Regions from separate parts of the Pseudoalteromonas sp. SS15 genome, predicted to be linked through region 3. Evidence: predicted binding sites of a transcription regulator. Region 3 holds the regulator's gene; each other region holds the start of a gene.
What was found. The regulator ArgR, encoded in region 3, controls arginine synthesis, uptake and breakdown. The targets are predictions, from matches to a motif close to ANTGAATANNTATTCANT.
Positions count from the first base shown of each region.

Region 1: argA (amino-acid N-acetyltransferase) is a predicted target of ArgR. The motif match lies at 2,126-2,143, and genes of this name have one in related genera.
Region 2: AAEU28_RS09705 (OadG family transporter subunit) is a predicted target of ArgR. The motif match lies at 1,932-1,949, and genes of this name have one in related genera.
Region 4: argC (N-acetyl-gamma-glutamyl-phosphate reductase) is a predicted target of ArgR. The motif match lies at 1,721-1,738, and genes of this name have one in related genera.

Region 1 is NZ_JBMMUD010000007.1:204,906-208,682, forward strand. It holds gene AAEU28_RS15780 (ribbon-helix-helix domain-containing protein) at 1-338, shown strand, start outside; gene argA (amino-acid N-acetyltransferase) at 737-2,077, opposite strand; gene AAEU28_RS15790 (cold-shock protein) at 2,582-2,794, shown strand; gene AAEU28_RS15795 (hypothetical protein) at 3,010-3,213, shown strand; gene AAEU28_RS15800 (hypothetical protein) at 3,431-3,598, shown strand; gene AAEU28_RS15805 (hypothetical protein) at 3,692-3,777, opposite strand, start outside.
Region 2 is NZ_JBMMUD010000004.1:79,545-83,321, forward strand. It holds gene oadA (sodium-extruding oxaloacetate decarboxylase subunit alpha) at 1-1,634, opposite strand, end outside; gene AAEU28_RS09705 (OadG family transporter subunit) at 1,649-1,885, opposite strand; gene AAEU28_RS09710 (YcxB family protein) at 2,327-2,800, shown strand; gene csrA (carbon storage regulator CsrA) at 2,831-3,022, opposite strand; gene AAEU28_RS09720 (aspartate kinase) at 3,114-3,777, opposite strand, start outside.
Region 3 is NZ_JBMMUD010000002.1:461,839-465,615, forward strand. It holds gene AAEU28_RS06390 (peptidoglycan DD-metalloendopeptidase family protein) at 1-640, shown strand, start outside; gene mdh (malate dehydrogenase) at 813-1,754, opposite strand; gene argR (transcriptional regulator ArgR) at 2,052-2,519, shown strand; gene AAEU28_RS06405 (Dyp-type peroxidase) at 2,516-3,433, opposite strand; gene AAEU28_RS06410 (ABC transporter ATP-binding protein) at 3,461-3,777, opposite strand, start outside.
Region 4 is NZ_JBMMUD010000010.1:122,589-126,365, forward strand. It holds gene AAEU28_RS18365 (hypothetical protein) at 1-175, shown strand, start outside; gene AAEU28_RS18370 (hypothetical protein) at 272-475, shown strand; gene argE (acetylornithine deacetylase) at 515-1,666, opposite strand; gene argC (N-acetyl-gamma-glutamyl-phosphate reductase) at 1,854-2,867, shown strand; gene argB (acetylglutamate kinase) at 2,864-3,643, shown strand; gene AAEU28_RS18390 (ornithine carbamoyltransferase) at 3,653-3,777, shown strand, end outside.

The DNA of each region.
Region 1 (3,777 bases), on a different contig from region 3:
CGTTGCGTATTGATGGCGTCACTACGTCAATTCGTCTTGAGCATTTTTTCTGGCGCGTGTTAGAAGAAATCGCTTTTAGAGATGACTTAAGTGTTGGACAACTTATTACTCGCTTATATCACGAATCACTCGATGCCGATCATGATATAGGTAACTTCACGTCGTTTTTGCGAGTGTGTTGTGGCCGTTATTTATCACTGGCTGCTGATGGCGAAATAACCCGAGATGCACTCAACCCTCTGGTTGAAGTAAATGCAGAAAAATTACTTGAACGCGAGAAAACGGCAGCTGAAAAACGTAAAGCCCGCTTTGCCAAAAGTGAGATAAACCCGCATTAAAAAACACTGTTTATGTGCAACTACAAGACATGCGCGACATGAAGTCGCGCCTACACTGAGCTCTTGTGCATTTAGCTAAAAATTGAAATAAACACTTTAGACGTGGGTTTATCCCCACGCAAACAACTTCAGAACATGCGCGACATAAAGTCACGCCTACATTTAGCACGTGCCATATTGAAACTATCAACTGAAACGAACACTGCGGGCGTGGGTTTACCCCAAGCAAGCAACTACAAAACAAGCGCGGCATAAAGTCGCGCCTACATTTAGCACGTGCCATATTGAAACTATCAATTGGAATAAACACTGTAGGCGTGGGTTTACCCCACGCAAACAACTGTAAAACAAGCGCGACACAAAGTCGCGCCTAAGGTGCTCCAAAAAAACCGAGCTGATTACCTATTCTTCGGCAGTCTTGTTAGATCCAGTTTTAGTACCCTAGAGCGTCTTTGGTAATTATAAAGCGAACGCTTTTTATCAGGTAAGTCTTCCACACCCACACAATCAAAACCCTGCTCCAGAAACCAATGAATACTGCGCGTTGTCAGCGCAAACAAACTCTTATAACCGATGCGCTTGGCTTTATTGATGACCGATCGAAGTAGAATGCTGCCACGATCTGCATCACGATATTGCGGATGAACGGCAAGACTGGCAAATTCGCCCATATTCTCTTCGTCAAATGGGTAAAGTGCGGCACAGGCGATGATCACGCCATCGCGGTCTATTACGGTAAACTGCTCAATCTCTATTTCTAATTGTTCGCGAGAACGGCGAACCAAGTAACCTTGCTCTTCGAGCGGGCGAATTAAATTGATAATGCCATTAATGTCGCCAATTGTTGCGCTACGTAATTGCTCAGAGCTCTGTGGCGCGATTTGCGTACCAATACCATCGAGGGAAAATAGCTCTTGAAGCAAGGCACCATCTTCTTCGTAACTAACCAAGTGACAACGGTGCACACCGCCACGACATGCATCGATGGCCGCTTGCAAAAATACCGAGGCACTCATGCAAGTAGAGCCTTGCTCACGATGTCGCGCTAGCACCTGCTCCGCTTCATTAGGCATGAGCTCAGCCAATGCTTCACCATTTTCATCTAAGATCCCTGCCTCTTTACAAAAGCCCAGCATTTTATCTGCATTGAGCTTGAGTGCAACTTGGGTAGCGATCTCTTCTGCTGTTAAGTTAAAGCTCTCACCAGTGACCGATGCGGTGATCGGGCCAAGTAATACAATACTGTTGTTGTTCAATTGATGGCGAATACCATCTACGTCAATGCGACGCACTTTGCCTGAATGGTGATAGTCGACACCGTTATCAATACCCAAAGGCTGGGAGATCACAAAGTTACCACTGACAACGTTGAGATTGGAGCCCGACATGGGGGTGCTGCTCAACGATTTAGACAAACGTGCGGTGATGTCGAGCTGCATGGCACCAGCAACTTGCTTAATGACTTTAAGCGACTCATTGTCGGTCACCCGTACATCATTATGAAACTGGGTAATTATGCCAGCATCACTCAGCGCCTCATTAATTTGAGGTCGCGCGCCAAATACCAACACAATCTTGATACCGAGACTCGTTAGTAACGCAATATCATTAATAATACTGCGACAGCCAGGCTGATCAATTGCCTCACCACCAAGCATGATTACAAATGTTTTCCCCCTATGCGCATTTACATAAGGCGTTGATTGACGAAAACCGTCTACGAGTTCAGTTGTACGCACCTGCAGCTTACCTTTGTTCAACCATCAATGGATATTGGCTACAACTTTAAAGAATTATTATGCACAAATAAAGAATTAATATTCTTTATTTGTGCATTTTTAGATCTTGAGGCTACATCAATCATTTGAAATAAATATTAAGGAGGAAGAGAAATACATCTGGCAACAGAGCAAAAATAAGGCTAAACAAGGCCATCTGCCACTGAGCACGACATACTCGCAATCAGCCAATTAGAGATATAACTTTTAGTTATTGTTTTTAATGAACATATAAAAATAAAAAATAAATAGCTATCTATTAGTTTCTTTTACTGTATAGTGACCTTAGCTCAAACAGCGAGCTATTAAAGCGCGCTATTAAAGCGAGCTATTAATTAAATATATTTAGTTCAAATTCTTCTCAGTTTCTTTTCGACTCAGTTCGTCATATATACCCTGCGATTTTTTTCCTACATTACAGAATTAGTAGCTTTTCAAAATATTCACTCGTAGATAGAGGCATATATGTCAAATAAGACAACTGGTAAAGTAAAATGGTTTAATGAATTAAAAGGTTTTGGTTTTATCGCACCTGATAATGGTAGCCAAGATGTTTTTGTTCATTTCAAATCAATCGAAATTGAAGGTTTTAAAACTCTGACTGAAGGTCAAAGTGTTGCTTTCAATATCGAAAAGGGCGCTAAAGGCCCTCAAGCAAATAGCGTTACACTCGCGTAAGCTTTTTTGCAGAGGTGCTTTTACATTAAAGGCACCTCACATTTTAAGTACTTAGCTTTAAAGCACTTCTAAATCACCCCTTGCAACGAACTGACTGCGATTACTTTTAAATCAAGCCATTGATTAAAAAAGAATAAAATCATTTTCAGCAATACGATTAAAGACACCAAAACTAAGTAGTAAATAAATAATCAGAACCACGGGTTACATGTACCATGCGTAAGACAAACCGAAGTAATAGTAAAAAAACGAAAAGAGTGAGTTTCGAAGATAAGCTGGCTCAGTTAGTTGGCGAATACCGCCAAGAGCAAGAGATACTTGAAGCGCTTGAAGAAGGCTCAACTGAATATAACGCTCAGAAAAGTAAATGCGATAAGCTTAGCGCTAATGTTAAACGTTTTGTGGAAAGACAGAAGTAACGCCTCGTTTTCGCCTTTATATTGATATTCCATTTTGATTTATATAATTAAATATAAACATGGAAGCTTAAATTAAAGCGCATCAGAAATACCCTGAAAAACCAGCTAGCTATATAACCTAGCATGTCTGTTAAGTAATAGTATTTTTAAATTAGTTAAATAAAGATTCAATACTATCTACTTTCAAAGAAAACCATTAATACCATTTAAGAAAAATATGACACATAGATTTAATGGCTCAAATATTGAAGCCACACCACCGATTTCATCGATCTCTGTAAACAAACAAAATGTTGTTTATAAAGATCACTCAAATTTCAGAAAAGTAAGCCTTAGCAATACATTAGAAGCTAAGCAGTTTGTCACTTGGTTACTTACCATGTAACTCGTAAATAAGCATACTCGTTGAGCGGTCACGTGCCCTATAGATATTAATCAAAAGACGCCAAATGCGCCTTTGTTTGTAGACACAAGATAATTAAGTAAACTCACTTTTTAGTCTTAAGTTTTTAATCACCTGAATATCTACCCAATGTTGTTTCCCTTCATAAACACGTTTGCCGC
Region 2 (3,777 bases), on a different contig from region 3:
GCATCACCTGCACGTACCAATAACTTAAAGATGTTACCGGCAAGCGGTGCATTCAGTGTTTCGCTCGTACTGACCGATGCTGACTGTGGAATAAGCTCACTGTCTTTGACTTGCACTTCTTTAAGTTCACCACCTGGTGCAACGACAACATCATAAACTTTGCCATCAACTTGCACACTGTAACGCTCTGTTGATTGTTTTTGTGGAGAAGCCGGTTTTGCTGCAGGTGCTGGCTTTTCAGTGGTAACTAAAGTTGGTTTCGGCTCAAACGCATCTGGGTTGTTGCGGTTTTTAAGGAACTTAAGACCAATTTGCGGGAATAGCGCATAAGTTAACACGTCATCAACTTGGTCAGCAGCAAGCTCAATATTATCTTCTTTGGCTTTCGCAACTAGCTCAGCTTCAAGACTATCAAGTTCTGCATCGATCAGATCTGCTGGGCGACACGTGATCGCTTCTGCGCCATCTAATACGCGTTGTTGTAACTCTGAGTCAACTTCAGCTGGTGTCGAGCCATACTCCCCCTTTAACACACCCGCAGTTTCTTTAGTGATGGTCTTGTAACGCTCACCAGTTAGAACATTTAGTACCGCCTGAGTACCGACGATTTGCGATGTTGGTGTCACAAGCGGAATAAAACCAAGGTCTTTACGAACAGCTGGGATCTCTTTTAGAACATCATCTAGCTTATCACCCGCGCCTTGTTCTTTAAGCTGGTTTTCCATGTTAGTTAACATGCCGCCAGGCACTTGAGCGAGTAAGATACGGCCATCAACGCCTTTTAAGCTGCCTTCAAATGCCGCATATTTCTTTCTAACTTCGCGGAAGTAACTCGCAATCTCTTCAAGCTCACCAAGGTTTAGACCTGTATCACGCGCTGTGCCTTCGGTAATTGCCACCATGGTCTCTGTGGCACTATGACCATAAGTCATACTCATAGACGAAATAGCAGTATCAAGCATATCAATACCTGCATCAATGGCTTTTTGGTATGTCGCGGTACTTAAACCCGTTGTCGCGTGACACTGCATGGCAATTGGCACTGACACGGTATTTTTAAGTTCAGTGATCAGCTCTTCTGCATCATAAGGCTTTAATAAGCCAGCCATATCTTTAATACAGATTGAATGACAGCCCATGGCTTCTAGTTTTTTCGCCTGTTCTAGCCACATGTCTAAAGTGTGAACCGGACTCACAGTATAAGAAATGGTACCTTGCGCATGCGCACCGACTTTAATAGCTGCTTTAATCGCCGTTTCAAGGTTCCGGACATCATTCATGGCATCGAAAATACGGAAAACATCAACGCCATTATGATGTGCACGTTCTACAAATTTCTCTACCACGTCATCGGCATAATGGCGATAACCCAGTAAGTTTTGACCACGTAAAAGCATCTGCTGCTTGGTATTTGGCATGGCTTCTTTTAAAGCGCGAATGCGATACCAAGGATCTTCGCCCAAATAACGGATACAAGAATCAAAGGTTGCACCACCCCAAGATTCAACAGACCAATAACCGGCTTTATCTAGTTTTTCTGCGATTGGTAGCATATCTTCTAGTCGCATTCGAGTAGCAAGCAATGATTGGTGTGCGTCTCTTAAAACCAATTCAGTTAATTTTAACTTTGACATAGTGGACCCCTTTATTATTTTGATCTGTACTGAGCGATAGCTGCGCTGATTGCAGCAATGTGCGCGTTAGATACGCCAGTTGATGCTGGGCGTTTAGTAGGTTGACGTTGTGGTTTTGCTGGCTCATCACCACCTGCGATAAGTGATAACTTGCTTACAGCAAAAATTAAGATAGATAAGAAGGCAAAAACCCCAACCATGCCGGTAAGCATTAAGCTGGCTGCCTCTAGCAACAATGCACCTATATCCATGTTCTCCCCCTTTTTCACAACGCGCTTTGCGTCATTAATCATTTTTTATAAATATTTATTCAACATCATAACAAACGAGCTCAACTTGTAAACAACATTGTAAATTGGTAATACCAATATTAAAAGTTGAACAATAGCAACAACTTAACTGTAAAATACTGATCAAACGAATGAATTACTGAGATAAATATGAAAAATATTCAAAATAGCGCAGGTTTATTTAAATACCTTTAAATAAAAGTGATAAATAGGTTACGAAGATAAGTTTAAAAAACGGAAACAAAAAATGGTAAGACCAAGTGAATACTAAACAAAACACCGTTATGAGTGAATAGAAAATGTATATTCATACTTAATGCAAGTCACATTAAAAAATTTCAAATACGCATACACCATTCTTTTTTGATAAAATTGGCAGCAAATAAAGATTAATGAGTTGCTATGTATAAACACGAATTTACCCTTGATAAGCCTTACTATCAGGAGTGCTTTGATGAGTCTGAAAAATTTGGTAAAGCTAACAAACCTAAATATGCGTTAGTCGGTTTTCTAACCCTGCTCGGTTTAGTGTCTATTTATGGTTTAGAGAATGGCTATCTGGGGAATTTCTTAATCATTTTGGCAGTTATTGAATGCATTTCATATTACTATCGTCGTCCTTGGTGGGTTGCCAGACAGATGATCAGCAGAGCAAGTGGCTCCAATGTGATTGTTGAGATTGACGAAGAAAAAATTAAAGCAGATAACCCATACAAATCGTTTGTATTTAATTGGCAAGACATCACCAAAGTTATAAAAACAGACAGAGGTCTACTTATCTATTCACTAAGAGGTGCACAATATTTATCTTTAAGTGCATTGGATGACGAGACGGTTGAGTTTATCTTAGCGCAAAAAAAAGCCACTAATGAATAGTGGCTCTTTAAATTATTCGCTAAAAGCTGATCAGATGTTACCTGTTGCAGGACCAGACTTTTCAGCCTGAATTCGCATGTAAATCTCTTCACGGTGAACTGAAACATCTTTAGGTGCATTAACACCAATACGTACTTGGTTACCTTTAACACCTAGTACAGTTACAGTTACTTCATCACCAATCATTAGGGTTTCACCCACTCGACGAGTTAGTATTAGCATTCTATTGCTCCTGTTATTCCAAAAATTAGAAGATTCCGCGTCAATTTCATTTTAATGAAAAGTATTCATAAAAGTAAGCAAAAAAACCATTTTACTCAATACTTTCCAATAAAAATGTGCTGTGCAATGCTCTAACAGCCAATTCTAGGTACTTTTGCGGCAGCAAAGCCGAAATTTTCATTTCGGATGTTGTCACTAAGTCAGCTCTAATATTCTCGTGAGACATTGCCGTATAAAACTGTGCGATAACTTCCACATGAGACTTCAGGCCAATGCCTATCACAGACACTTTAGCCACTTCCTTATCACACGCCAATTCAACAAAACCGAGACTTTCTTGCTGGTGTGTCAAAAGCTCAATAACTTGATGATGATCATTACTGTGCACAGTAAAAGCATAGTCTATTTTATCAAGTTGGTGGTTTAATTGGCTCAACATATCTACCGCAATGCCCGCATCAGCCAATACGGTGAGTAGGCTTGCAAAGATCTGTGGCTGATTTGGTAACTGCTTAAGGGTAATTAACACCTCATCTTTACTGGCAGCCACACCTGAAACTGGGGCTTTATTCATATCTGGCTCCTCGTAAGTAATTAACGTCCCCTTTGAGTGGCAAAAGCTCGATAACACCCTAAGTGGTAATCGATAGTGACCAGCAGCTTCAACCGAACGCAAGTGTAAGACTTTCGCTCCAAGGCTCGCCATCTCTAACATTTCATCAAAGGTAATTTGCTCAAGACGACGCGCATTCGGC
Region 3 (3,777 bases):
GACCCATTATGTCGATGGTGAGCTGATCGGCAATGGTAAAATCATCGCCGCAGAGTTTATTAACCAAGGTGAACGTTTTAGCGCAATTCGTCACACCGACGGTAATTTCTACACACCAGAAGGCCGCAGTATGCGTAAAGCCTTCTTACGCGCCCCTGTTAACTTTAAATATATCAGCTCTAACTTTAACCCGCGCCGTAAGCACCCTGTCACAGGTAGAGTATCAGCACACAGAGGCATCGATTATGCAGCACGTGTTGGTACACCTGTTGTTTCATCAGGTAATGGTAAGGTGACTAAATCCGGATATAACAAACTCAATGGTAACTATGTGTTTATCCAACATGGTAGTCAATATGTCACTAAGTACCTACACCTGAACAAGCGTATGGTTAAAACAGGCCAGAAAGTAAAGCAGGGTCAAAAAATTGGTACTGTTGGTGCTACTGGTCGTGTAACTGGTGCGCATTTACACTATGAGTTTTTAGTAAATGGCGTTCACCGCAACCCGAAAACCGTAAAATTACCTAAGTCTGAACCGCTACCGAAAACCGAACTGGCGAAGTTCAAACCGGTCGCTAAAGACTTACTTGCCCAGCTAGAGCGCTCAAGAGAGCTTAGGTTAGCACTGAATAACTAACTCTTTATATCTTTACCGAATTAAAAAAGCAGCGTCGTAGCTGCTTTTTTAATGCCTTAGCTGTTAGCTGTTAGCTGTTAGCTACCAAGGTTAAACATAAAAGATGCCTAGCAAAAAGGTTCAGGCATAAAAAAACCCGCCGTAGCGGGTTTTTAAAACTTTCAGATTGCGATTATTGCGCAGCCATGAAGTCGATACCTTCTTGGATATCTTTGTTTAATGTTTCTAGCATGTCGTTCTTCGCTTTCTCTTCGAACGCGCTTAGCTCGCCGTAAGAAAGAATTTCTTCAACACCGTTAGTACCTAAACGTACTGGGTGTGCGAAGTATGCTGCGTCACCGTTCTCAACTGCAACGTATGCATAGTCAACAACGTTTTGCTCGCCTTGAAGACCCTTAACTAGTGAGAAGCAGAAACGTGCTGCTGCTGCACCCATTGAAAGTGTCGCTGAACCGCCACCTGCTTTAGCGTTAACAACTTCAGTACCCGCGTTTTGGATACGTGGAGTAAGTGCTGCAACTTCTTCTTCAGTGAACTCAACACCTTCAACTTGAGAAAGTAGAGGAAGAATAGTAGTACCTGAGTGACCACCAATAACTGGTACTTTAACTTCAGATACGTCAACACCTTTCAGTTCAGCAACGAATGCTTCTGAACGGATAACGTCTAGTGTAGTTACACCGAATACACGTGATGCTTCATAAGTACCCGCTTTTTTGAATACTTCAGCAACGATTGGTACAGTGCCGTTTACTGGGTTAGTGATAACACCAACTAGAGCTTTAGGACAGTTACGTACGATACCTTCAGCAAGTGTCTTGATGATACCAGCGTTAACATTGAAAAGGTCAGCACGGTCCATACCAGGCTTACGAGGCATACCAGCTGGGATAAGAACAATGTCAGCACCCGCTAGCGCTGCGTCAAGATCATCTGCACCAAAACCTGCAACTTTAACTGCAGTTGGGATGTGAGATAGGTCTACAGCAACACCAGGAACAACTGGCGCTACGTCGTATAGAGATAGCTCAGAACCTGCAGGAAGGCCATTTTTAAGAAGTAAAGATAGAGCTTGACCGATACCGCCAGCGGCACCTAATACAGCAACTTTCATGTGGAATTCTCCATAATTTGAAGGTGGAATTGTGTGTGCTGTAAAGATAATGAAAAGTGCAGGTAAAAACAAATTTATCGGCGCTATTTTAAGGTTTTTTTCGACTATAGTTGTAAAATATTGCTTTCAGCGTGCAAGCTCGCTTTACACTTCAAAATATTCATTTTTCTGTTTCTAAAAATGCCCTGCCACTTAAGCAAATCTTGCAATCAATTCACTTTGTTTTTTAATTGCAAAGTTGGGTCTGGATTCAGAATTGTGTAAAATCTAAGTAATATTTAATAAACGAGTTCAATTATGCAAGCAAACGAGAAGCAAGAAGCGCTGATAAAAGCATTCAAAGCACTATTAAAAGAAGAAAACTTTGGCTCGCAGGGTGAAATTGTCGATGCCCTGAAAGATCAAGGCTTTGATAATGTAAGTCAAAGCAAAGTGTCACGTATGCTAAGTAAGTTTGGTGCGGTAAGAACTCGTAACGCAAAACAAGAAATGGTTTACTGCTTACCGGCAGAAATGGGCGTACCAACGGCAAAAAGCCCATTAAGACAATTAGTGATTGATATCATGCACAATGAAATGATGATCATCATCCGTACAAGCCCTGGTGCAGCTCAACTGATTGCCCGCTTACTAGACTCATTAGGTACTGCTGATGGCGTATTAGGTACCATTGCCGGTGACGATACTATTTTTATTGCACCAGCTAAAATCTCAGAGATAGATGTAACGCTTGAGAAAGTAAAAACCTTATTCGACAACGTTTAACTTTCGGCTATTTGCGCCATGTTTTGCAAAAACTGCACGGATGGCGCAAAAAACGCAGCTCCCATATCGGCCTGACAATAATCTAACCATGCATCGTAATGCTGTTCGTTCCCTACTCGTGTCGTTAACAGCTGCTCGAAAGCATCCCCCTTTGCGGCACAACTCACCCATAAAGATCCTTGCTCAAAGACATCTCCAAACGGCATACTTTGCTCAAGCAATAAAGGTAAGTTGTCTGGACTTTTAAGCTCAGTTAATGCGGCATGGTTATTTGCTAAGACGTTTTCTAGCTTTTTGTTCTCTAAACGAGAGCGGCCCATAATGGCTTCTTGATCGTTCAGGCTTAATTGTTGCCAACGGTTTAGATCAAACTTCACTCGCTGTACATGAATGTAGCTACCTTGATCTTCAAAGCTTTCAGGGTCATGAACTAAAGCCACTTGGCGCTTAAAACGTCCATGTGGCGTATTAGCACCATAAATAAAGCCGTTAAAGTTTCGACCGTCTAAGAATCGGAAAGTACGGATATGTGCGACCAATTCCACTTTACCCGCCAACATATGCCTAACACTTTGTGCAAATAGGTGATTCACATCTTCTCTGTCAGAGCGGATCACATAGAGTAAATCAAATGGCTGAGTGTGCATAAGGTGCTCGTGAGAGCGAATATGCGGGAAGCTTTTTAACTCTTTAGGAATACACTCGGGATATATATGTGGCCAATACTGCGCACCAATAGCCACAAAGCTAGATACCATAGATTCAGAGAAGCGGTCACTCAATTCTGATTGTAAGCGTTCACATTGCCCTAATGCTGCTCTAACGGCTTCGTCTTGACCGTCGAGCACATTAAAAAACAAATGTAATCCATGCAGATTTGCCTCTGCACACACTCCTGACTGCGGCTGAGCCATGGCACCCCAAGTTATAATAAGTAATGACTATGAAAAGAAATTTACCGCATGTGGCTTAATTTTAAAAGTCACTGGCTCATTAATATTCAGGGCATGTTCACTTTCGACGGGCACTTCTATGACTTGCTCTGCCACTTTTATTTGATAAATAAACTCAGTCCCGATAAAGCGCGATTGCAGAATTTCGACGTCATTTGTCTCGCCATTTTCTAGCTGTATATGAGCTGGTCGAATATAAATTTGCCCACTACCTTGCGCATTTTCACACGCTTTTGTCGAAGTGAATCTACCAAATGAAGTAGTAAATTCGCGTTTATCTTCAGCTTGGGCTGGAATATAAATAC
Region 4 (3,777 bases), on a different contig from region 3:
AAACAAAAAGAAAGTAAAAAACTTAAGTTTAGATAACGCTCAAGTTGCTTTAGAAGCAACTCCACAAATTGCTGGTGGTGTACCTGTGTTTGCAAAAACTGAGGTTTGCCATACAAACCCTTGTATTACAATCACTACTTTGCCACCAAGCTACAGAAACGACTGTTTATCTTAATAAGTCAAAGAACAATACTTGATTCATCCATTGGTTCTGAGGGACTGAAAGTAAATCATCCACAGGCACCAAACTCATTCATTTAAGGAAAATAAAATGAAACTTAAACTAAATAAAAAAAGCGTAAAAAACCTGTCAAAAGACAACAAAGCACTACCAGTCAATGCAACACCAGCGGTAGCAGGTGGTGTTAATACCCTACGATGCATCACTGACACTGGCTCAATCGCGTGTGATAGACCAACAACTTATACAATGAGTATCGAAATCTGTGAAACAATTACAATAGCAGATAGATAATCAGATTGAATAAAGCCACCTTCGGTGGCTTTTTTAGTTTTAGAAACATAATTTATGAATTAGCTTTGTGATCTTTTCTTGTGAAGGTTTTATCTTCTCCATTGCTAAAAACTCGTCAGGCTGGTGGGCTTGTTCGATAGAGCCCGGACCCATAACAATCGTTTCGCAGCCGAGTTGTTGCAAAAATGGTGCTTCAGTACAGTAGTTCACCGCAATGGCTAGCTCCCCAGAAACTGCTTCAGCTAGTTTTACTAATGCGCTGTCGGTTGTACCAGTAAAGGCCGGAATAGGATCGTGTAAGTCGATAACCGCGACACTATTTGGGTATTCATCATTAATAGGTTTAACCGCTTCTAGCAATAATAATTGCAGCTCTTGAATGCTTAGGCCTGGTAATGGACGAATGTCTAAGTGTAGTTCACAGCAGCCACAGATACGATTGGCATTATCTCCTCCATGAATATGCCCTAGGTTTAACGTTGGGTAGGGTATTGCAAAATGCTCAATTGAATATTTATTCTTTAAAGTATCTTTTAGTTGCAACAGCTTTGCAATAATTTTATGCATCACTTCAATGGCATTTAAACCGCGTGCAGGATCAGAGCTATGACCCGATTTACCGGTAACACGGATGGCGGTACTCATATGCCCTTTATGGGTGAATACAGGCACCATGTCCGTTGGCTCTCCAATGACACAAAACTCAGGTTTTAAGTTTTGATGTTTTGCCACTTCTTGTGCGCCCGCCATGGTGGTCTCTTCATCTGCGGTGGCGAGGATTATAATGGGTTTAGCTTGTTTCGCATCTTGTGTATCAAGTTGCTTAATGGCTTCAATCACAAATGCAAAAAAGCCTTTCATATCAATTGAACCTAGACCATAGAGTTTGTTATCGACTTCGCTGAGTTTAAATGGATCGTAACGCCAGCGACTTTCGTCAAATGGTACCGTGTCGGTGTGGCCAGCTAGCATAAGGCCGCCTTCACCTTCGCCACGTTTTGCCAGTAAATTAAATTTACCCGGTGCACTTTCGAGCTCGGTTATTTCAACCTGAAAACCTAAATTTTCACACCAGTTTGCAAGCAAGGTAATGGTTGAGCGATTACTCATGTTGAGCTGTGGGTCGAGTGCGCTGATCGAAGGCTCGGCGATAAGCTGCTGGTACATATTAATAAAAGCGGGAGTGGTCATATTAGTCCAAAATATTTATTCAAAATGTTTGCATAATAATTTATATGTGTTTAGTATGAATATCAATTCACTTTTTGAGCATAAATATATTTAGAGGCTAAGATGCGACGATATACATTCAACACTTTTTAAATAATGCCCAGAGGGCACGAAACGGAACCAAATTTTTAGAGACTTTTTTACTATGTTGAATGTAACCATTATTGGCGCTAGCGGCTATAGCGGCGCTGAATTAGCCAGTTTAATTGCCAAACATCCCAACTTCTCCCTTGCTGGATGTTTTGTGTCAGAGCAAAGTTTAGACAAAGGAAAATTACTGAGTGACTTGTATCCAGAACATGCCTCTTTGCTCGACACGCTTCTTTTACCTCTTAATGAACAAGCCTTTGTTGATATCGAAGCAAATGCAGACTTTGTGTGCCTGTGTACAGATCACAAAGTGAGTGTAGAACTTGCACCTAAGTTTTTAGCTATGGGTAAAAAGGTATTTGATTTATCAGGCGGCTTTAGACTTAAAAATCCTCAAGACTACGACAGCTTTTATGGCTTTACGCACCAATCACCCACTTGGCTTGCACAAGCTGAATATGGTTTAGCAGAGTGGAATGCAAAGGGCATTTCACAGGCACAACTCGTTGCTGTTGCTGGTTGTTATCCAACGGCTGCATTAAATGGTTTAAAACCACTTAAACAAGCTAATTTACTTGCTGACGATACCATTATTGTTAACGCAGTATCGGGTGTCACCGGCGCGGGTCGTAAAGCCAATATTGGCACCCAGTTTTGCGAAGTGTCTCTCGCACCTTATGGGTTATTCAATCACAGGCATACGCCTGAAATTTCACAGTATCTTGGTCATGCAGTGTTATTCACCCCGCACTTAGGCAACTTTGCTCGCGGTATTCTTGAAACCATTTATGTGAAGCTGAAGCCGGGTGTGAGTGAGCACCAAGTTAACGAAGCATTCCAAGTGCTCGCCGACGAACCGCTAATTCGTTTAAAAGGCAACAAGCAAATGCCGTCAATTAAAGGTGTGGCCAAACAGCCGTATGTTGATATTGGCTGGCAAGTACAAGGTGAGCAACTGATTGTGGTGGTTGCCATTGATAACCTGTTAAAAGGGGCAGCTGGTCAAGCGCTACAGTGTATGAATATCGCAGCATTGTTACCTGCTGAACTTGGCTTAAAAGGAGTGTCATGAAGATGCAAACATGGGTCATTAAAGTCGGTGGCGCGGTGTTAAACACGGAAGATGCAGCGATGGGACTATTTTCTGCAATTGCTGAGCTAACAAAAGTACAAATCGACAAGCAGTTTGTTGTGGTACATGGCGGCGGCGCGTTAGTTGATAAGTGGTTGTCGGATGCGGGTTTTGCAACGGCTAAGCATCAAGGTCTTCGTATCAGTCCAAAAGAACAGATGCCATATATTGTGGGCGCATTGGCAGGTACTGCAAACAAACAACTGAGTGGTCAAGCGATTAAAGCGGGTTTAAAGCCTGTGGGTACTTGTTTATATGAAGCGGGTTTAATTGCTTCGCAAAAACTCAAAGCATTGGGGCAAGTGGGCGAGTGCCAGCAAGTTGAAGTAAGTATTTTACCTACGCTCTTAGAGCTGGGTAGAACACCTATGGTGAGTTCAATTGGCATTGGCGCTGATGGTCAACTTTATAACGTTAATGCCGATGAAGCGGCGGCGGCGATTGCTGAGCAACTAGATGCTGAACTGATTTATATGACAGATGTAGAGGCGGTGCTTGATGCAAACAAGCAACCTTTACATCAATTATCTGAACAACACATTGCTACTCTTATCGAAGAAGGAGTCATTGTTGGCGGCATGGAGGTCAAAGTGAAGACCAGCCTGCACGCTGCACAACACTTACGACGCGGGGTGTATATATCGAGCTGGCAGAAGCCAGAAAATCTTATTGCCTTAGTTCAAGGCATTCATGTCGGTACCAAAATTACACCTTAGGAAATAGCAATGACATCTCATTTTTTAACTGGATTAGAACTAGATAAAGCACAAGCGCTAAAACTATTGTCGCTTGCTCAAACCATTAAGCAGCAGCCAAAAGAGTTTAACCAAGCGCTTGCTGGTCAATCTAT